Regions from separate parts of the Streptomyces sp. NPDC032745 genome, predicted to be linked through region 1. Evidence: riboswitches for the same ligand, from Rfam matches in the RefSeq annotation. Region 1 holds a riboswitch; the other holds the start of a gene.

Region 1 (3,393 bases):
GTGCCGTCGCGGAGGCCTCGCCCTGCGCCGCGAGCAGATCGAGCAGTCGCCGTCGAGTGGGGTCGGCCAGGGCGGCGAGGACGACGTCGACGGCCTCCGCCCCGGCGCGGTCTTCGTCCGTCACGCTGAGGACTGCTCGATGCGCTTCTTGAGGGCGTCGAGCACCTGGGGCCAGCCTCCGGTGTTGTCCTTCACGGCCTTGGCGCGCAGGTCCTCGGGCCCGGCCAGGGCCGCGAATCCGCTCTCGACGACGCGGAGCCTCGTCTTGTCGCCTTCCGCGGTAAGGGTGAACTCCACGAGGGTGCTGTTGTCCTCGCGCAGCTCCTCTCCCGGGAACGCGCTGGCCCAGCGGTACGCCAGGTAGGTCTGGGGCTCGACCTTCTCCACGCGCACCGGGAAATCGCCGTACTCGGCGTTCCGCGCCACGAGGGAGTCCCCCTCCCGGGCCGGGGTGCCGGACGGGCTCGCCGCCGGGTCCGCGACCCAGAAGCCGGGCTCCGCCACCAGTGGCCAGACCCGGTCCACGGGTGCGTCGATCAGGGTTTCGCGTTCGATCCGGTCTTCGCTCATGACGGAGCTCCTTCATCCGCGATCCAATGATGCAACTCCAGGGTTGCACGTCGATCCTTCAGGTGCAACCTGGAGGTTGCGCCTGGGGTTGTCGCGCTGGTCGCCGGACTCCGAACGACCTGCGAACGCCGCCCTCGGCCGGAGCCGTGACCGGTCATGTCCGCCAGTACGTACCCGCACGGGAATCAACGTGTACGAGATGCCGGCCGACGCGCACCACGTGGTAGCCGGTACCGGCCCAGGAGCCTGTGTCGCCGTCGTCGGCGGGCAGGGGGGTCCAGATCTCCAGGAAGGTACTGCCGTCAGTGTTGGTGCCCCACTCGATGAGGTTCGCACCCTCCCACCGGAAGGTGCCCGTGTCCTCGCCGGGCTCGCCCTCCAGGTGGTGGAAGTGCACGCGGGAGCCGTCGAAGGAGGTGACGCCCGCGAAGCCCCGGCTGTCGGCGAAATACGGGCCAGCCTGCAGCCACACCACCTCGCGGTCTTCCACCAGGGGGCCGCCGTTCCGGCTGATGCCGCGCCGTAGCCACGCACCCCTCCCGGGCACGGGGATGCCCGGCCCACCCGCTGCCGGAGGGGTTCCGAGGAAGCCTGCGGGCTCAGGCATCGGCGGCGGTGTCGTCCACGGCCAGCAGCGAGAGCTCGATGTTCCCGCGGACCGCCTGCGAGTAGGGGCAGACCGCGTCCGCCCGGTGGAGCAGGGGCAGCAGGTCAGCCGCCTTCCACCCCGGCAGGGAGACCGAGAGCCCGACCGCGAGACCGTAGCCCGCGGGCGTGTCCGTGGTGCCGAGCTGCACCTCGCACGCGACGCGCGCGGCCGAGGCGTCCGCCCCGAACTCGGCTGCGACCTCGGCCAGCGCAGACGTGAAACAGGCGGCGAACCCGGCCGCGAACAACTGCTCGGGGTTGGTGGTACCGGGCACCTTCTTGCGCGGCGGGGCCAGACGGACGTCGAGGCGCCCGTCGTCGGTGACCACCGATCCGGTACGGCCCCCGTCGGCGTGTGCGGTCGTCCGGTAGAGGGTGCGGGTCAGCGGCACGGTCATGTGGTCAGCCCATCTGTGCGACGAGGGAACGCCGCCCGGGGCCGGACAGCGCACGGCGCCTGCCGGTGGGACGGCGCCTGGCGCGTCGTCGTGCATAACCGGGTACGGCGCATCTCGTCCGGGGCCTCGGGACCGGGCCGCCGAACAATCTAGCAACGGGATCGGGCCCGCCGGGACGGTCACCCGTGGTGACCCTCCTCACCCGTCCCGAATGGCGAGGGCCGGTCCGGAGCGCCGGGCAGCGGATGCAGGCGTGTTGGAGCTTGTAGTCCTCGAGTTGACCGCAGCCGCATTCTGGAACGATCAGTCACAGACTGCGGATGACGGCGAGAAGTCCACCGTCGTACGAGTAGCGCTCACCAGCAGAGTGCAGCAGCGCCTCGTGCAGTCTTCGGATCTCCGTCCGCGCCAGCGCCGTGTCACGAAAACGGATGGTGGTGACTGCCGCCCTGGGGCCGGGGCCGGGGCCGGAGCCGGGACCGACAGGCCGGAAGCGTTCCCAGATGACGTTCTTCGTCGCCCCCGGTGCCAGTTCGCCCACCAGGGCGAACTCCTGCAGCAGACCCCAGCGCGTCGACCGCAGCGTGACCCGTCCCAGCTCTTCCCAGGTCGCGCTCCATTCGTGACCTTCACGCAAGAAGTAGAGCCCGTCATCCGCCACCCGTACACACGCCGCGTCCCCGCGCGCCATGGCCAGTCCTCCCAGGCTGAACAGTGCAAGTGCGACGATGCTCGCCAATGCGGCGGCGAGGGGATGGTCCACGAAGGAGAACACGGCCACGCCGAGCGGAACGGTCCCGGCCAGCGTGGCCGCGACAGCGACGCGCATGTGCCCCATCGAGTACCGCACCTCGACGGGCGCTCCCGATGCCCGCTCAACGACCGCCCGGACCGGAACTGCATCCAAGACCGTGTCCTCGGCCGGCAAGGCCGGCGGCCTGGGCCCGCCGAGCGGCGGAGGCGGAGACGCAACCGCCGGATCCGGCAGAGCCGCCGGCGCACGCAGACCCGTGTCGGCACCCGTCACCGGACGCGCCACAGTCTCCGCACCACCCCCGCTCAGCGCGGACAACACCTGCTCCGCAGAGGGCCGCCTCTCCGCTCGCTTTTCCAGGCACTCTCCCAGCACCGCCCGGAGCCCCTCCGGCAGCCGTTCCAGGTCCGGCATCTCGTGCACGACCCGGTAGAGCAGCTCCGCCGCACTGCCCTCCCCGAACGGCATGCGCCCGGTGGCCGCGAAGCACAGCACCGTACCGAGCGAGAAGACGTCGCTGGCCGTGCCGACACTGCCGCCCTGGGCCTGCTCGGGCGACATGAATCCGGCGGTGCCGATCGCGACGCCGGTCCGGGTGAGCACGGTCGCACCGTTCAGCGCCTTGGCGATCCCGAAGTCGATGAGCCGCGGCCCGTTCTCCGTGAGCAGGACGTTGCCGGGCTTGAGGTCCCGGTGGACGAGCCCCGCCCGGTGTACGGAGTGCAGCGCCTCTGCCAGGCCAGCGCCGAGCCGCCATACCGCTTCCTCCGTCAACGGCCCGTTCTCCCGGACCCATTCGGCGAGATTGGGTGCCGGAATGTAGTCGCTGGCCACCCAGGGTGTCTCCGCCTCCGGATCCGCATCGACCACGGTCGCCGTCCAGAAGCCCCCGACTGCCTTCGCCGCCTCCACCTCGCGCCGAAACCGCGCCCGGAAGCCGGGGTCCGAGGCGATCTCCGGCCGGACGACCTTCACCGCCACCCGCCGACCGCTGCGCGACTCGCCGAGGTAGACCTGCCCCAT
Region 2 (3,393 bases), on a different contig from region 1:
CATGTTCGTCGAAGCGGACACCGCCTCCTGGAGGACCTCCTTCGTCCACTTCGCGCCCTCCTGCTCGAAGTGCGAGACGTCCACCCCCAGTCGCCGCATCCGATCGTGGAGGTAGCGGCGCGAGCCGCCCTTCGGGTCCACCCCCAGTTTTTCCAGCGCTTCCGTCAGCGTCCGCGACGTCCTCGCCGCCTCCGCCAGTCGCTCCTCCGTGTACGGGCTGATCGGCATCCCTGCCCCCTCCGTTCCCGGCCGCGCGTGCGACCCTCGTACGGAGTAACGGACCGATAGTCGGACGGTTACGGGATTTTTCGTCCGATAAACGGAGTAGCCCGCACCGGTTGGTGCGGGCCACTCCGGGGTGCGGCGGGGGCTAGATGCCCAGGTCCTTGATGATCTTGGCTACGTGGCCCGTGGCCTTGACGTTGTAGAGGGCGCGCTCGACCTTGCCCTCCTCGTCGACGATCACCGTGGAGCGGATCACCCCGGTCACCGTCTTCCCGTACAGCTTCTTCTCGCCGAACGCGCCGTAGGACTCGAGGACCTTCTTCTCGGGGTCGCCGACCAGGGTGACCTTCAGGTGCTCCTTCTCGCGGAACTTCGCCAGCTTCTCGGGCTTGTCCGGGGACACCCCGATCACGTCGTAGCCGGCCTCGGCCAGCACCGCCAGGTTGTCCGTGAAATCGCAGGCCTGCTTCGTGCAGCCCGGCGTCAGCGCCGCGGGGTAGAAGTACACGATCACCTTGCGGCCCTTGTGGTCGGCGAGCGAGACCTCGTTGCCGTCCGCGTCGGGCAGGGTGAAGGCGGGGGCGGTGTCGCCCGGCTGGAGTCGCTCGCTCATGTCAACAGTCTCCTCGGGAGGGGATCGGTACGGTCCGAGACTAAGCTGACAGACTGTTCACGGTGGGCTACGGCCCCCTACTCGAACCCGACGACGACGGAGGCAGCGCGGTGCCGGAAGCCAGGACCCCCGCACAGATCGAGGCGGACATCGTCCGCCGCCGCGAGCAGCTCGCCGAGACGCTCGACGAGATCGGCGTGCGCGTGCACCCGAAGACGATCATCGGGGACGCGAAGGCCAGGGTCGCCTCGACCGTGGACCACACCGCCGGGCGTGCCGTCGTCGCCGTGAACCGTCTCCTGACGGATGTACGGGACGGCCTGCGCCACGAGGACGGCGCCCCGCGCTTCGAGCGGATCGCGCCCGTCGCACTGGTCGCGGTCGGTGTGATCGGCCTGCTCGTGGCGTCGGCGCGGCGCAAGCGCCGATGACCCTGCGGCGCACGGGCCGGGCGCGGACGGGTAGGTTCGTGGCGTGAGCGACAACACCAACACCACCCACGACAAGCTGCCCATCCGCATGCTGCACGACCGCGTGCTCGTGAAGTCCGACTCGCCGGAGGGCGAGCGGCGCTCGGGCGGCGGCATCCTGATTCCGGCGACCGCTGCCGTGGGCAAGCGGCTGGCCTGGGCCGAGGTGGTCGCGGTCGGGCAGAACGTACGCAGTGTGGAGCCGGGCGACCGGGTGCTGTACGACCCCGAGGACCGGGCCGAGGTCGAGGTGCGGGGGGCGACGTACGTGCTGATGCGCGAGCGGGACCTGCACGCCGTGGCCGCGGAGCGGCTGGAGGGGTCCAAGGACTCCACGGGGCTGTACCTGTAGTGGATCGGTAGCGGATCGGTAGTGGATCGATCGTCGAAGGGCCGGTGACCGGAGTCACCGGCCCTTTTGCCTGGCCTTTGCTACGGTGGTGGGGAACCCCCGACGAGACGCGCCGTACCGGGTAGCCGTGGCTGTACGACAAGACGACGCACCCCGTTCGCTCTCGTTCCGGAGGTGCCTGTCATGGCCTGGGTTCTGCTTCTCGTCGCCGGTCTGCTCGAGGTCGGCTGGTCGATCGGCATGAAGTTCACGGAGGGGTTCACCCGGCTGTGGCCGAGCGTGTTCACCGGTGCCGGGATCGTCGCCAGCATGGTGCTGCTCTCGTACGCCGCCAAGACCCTGCCCATCGGTACCGCGTACGGCGTGTGGGTGGGCATCGGTGCGGCCGGGGCCGCGGTGCTGGGCATGGCGGTGCTGGGTGAGCCCGTCACCGCCGCCCGGATCTTCTTCATCTGCCTGCTGCTGGTCGCCGTGGTGGGGCTGAAGGCGACCTCCGGTCACTGATCCCTCGCCCCCCGTTCGGGCTACTTCCGCGATTTTGGCTATTCCAGGTATTCCGACGGGGGGCGGCTGCGCAGGCGGCCGCCGGTGATGCCGCCCAGGGCGCCGGCGGTGGTGCCGGTCGTGGTGCCCGATGTCGCTGCGCCGGTGGTCCCGGTGCTGGTCCCGGTGGTGGTGCCCTCGTTGCTCTGGCCTGCGGTCGTGTCGCCTTCCGTGGTCCCGCCCTCGGTGTCCTGCCCCTGGTTCCGGCCACCCTGGTCCTGTCCGCGGTCCGACGGCGTCGGCCGGTTCGGGCGGTTCGGCCGGCTCGGCGGCGCCGGGGATTCGGGGGCGCTCTCGTCCGGCGTCGGCTCGGGGCTGCTCGGGATGAACGGCGGCGGGGACGGGGCGGCGCCCGGCTGGAGTTCGAGGTCGAAGTCCAGCGGGTCGCTGCCCTCCAGGGCGGTCTTCGTGTACTGCGCCCAGATCCTGGCCGGGTAGCCGCCGCCCCCGATGCGGGCCTCGCCGAGTGCTCCGTACAGGGATTCCAGGGCGCCCGTGTCGGGGTCCTGGCCCATCATCGAGACGACCGTGACCAGGTCCGGGGTATACGCCGCGAACCAGGCGGAGCGGTCCAGTTCGCCGGTGCCCGTCTTGCCGGCGGCCGGGTGCCCGGCCGCGAGGGCGGCCGTACCGGTGCCGTTGTCGACGACGCTGACCAGCATGGACGTGGTGGTGTCGGCGGCTTCGCGGCTGATGGCCTGCTTCGGGGTGCGATCGGGCAGGTGGATTCTTTCGCTGCCCTTGGTGATCTTCTCGACGAACGTGTACGGGGTGTGGCGGCCGTGGTCGGCGAGGGTCGCGTAGGCCTGGGTCATGTCCAGGACGCTGGCCTGCATGGTGCCGAGGGCCATGGCCGGGCTCGCGACGAGGTTCGGGGTGTTCTCGGGGATGCCGAGGTCGATGGCGGTCTGCTTGACCTTGGCGGTGCCGACGTCGACGACCATCTGGGCGAAGACGGCGTTGACGGAGAGGTCGGTGGCGGTGGTGACGGTGATGTTCCCGTACGACAACTGGCCCTCGTTCTCGGGGGCGTAGGGGGTCCGGGTGCCGACGACGCGGCGTTTGTTGTCGCCGTTGTAGACGGTGTTGGGGGTGATCAGGCGGCCGTCCTGGGTGCGGGAGTCGTTCTCGACGGCGGCGGCGAACACGAACGGCTTGAAGGTGGAGGCCACTTGGTAGTCGTGGCGGGT

What was found. A riboswitch is a leader RNA that binds a small molecule or an ion and turns the genes downstream of it on or off. The one in region 1 is predicted to bind guanidine.
Region 2: another riboswitch for guanidine. It lies ahead of ACZ5WG_RS13510 (DMT family transporter); the one in region 1 lies ahead of ACZ5WG_RS33270 (Ohr family peroxiredoxin).

Annotation. Positions count from the first base shown of each region.
Region 1 is NZ_JBVING010000016.1:240,931-244,323, forward strand. It holds gene ACZ5WG_RS33255 (ArsR/SmtB family transcription factor) at 1-124, opposite strand, end outside; gene ACZ5WG_RS33260 (SRPBCC domain-containing protein) at 121-570, opposite strand; gene ACZ5WG_RS33265 (hypothetical protein) at 725-1,177, opposite strand; gene ACZ5WG_RS33270 (Ohr family peroxiredoxin) at 1,170-1,616, opposite strand; guanidine-III (ykkC-III) riboswitch at 1,696-1,758, opposite strand; gene ACZ5WG_RS33275 (serine/threonine-protein kinase) at 1,924-3,393, opposite strand, start outside.
Region 2 is NZ_JBVING010000004.1:489,718-493,110, reverse strand. It holds gene ACZ5WG_RS13530 (HNH endonuclease signature motif containing protein) at 1-228, opposite strand, end outside; gene bcp (thioredoxin-dependent thiol peroxidase) at 371-838, opposite strand; gene ACZ5WG_RS13520 (DUF3618 domain-containing protein) at 949-1,269, shown strand; gene ACZ5WG_RS13515 (GroES family chaperonin) at 1,358-1,660, shown strand; guanidine-III (ykkC-III) riboswitch at 1,743-1,813, shown strand; gene ACZ5WG_RS13510 (DMT family transporter) at 1,844-2,164, shown strand; gene ACZ5WG_RS13505 (transglycosylase domain-containing protein) at 2,203-3,393, opposite strand, start outside.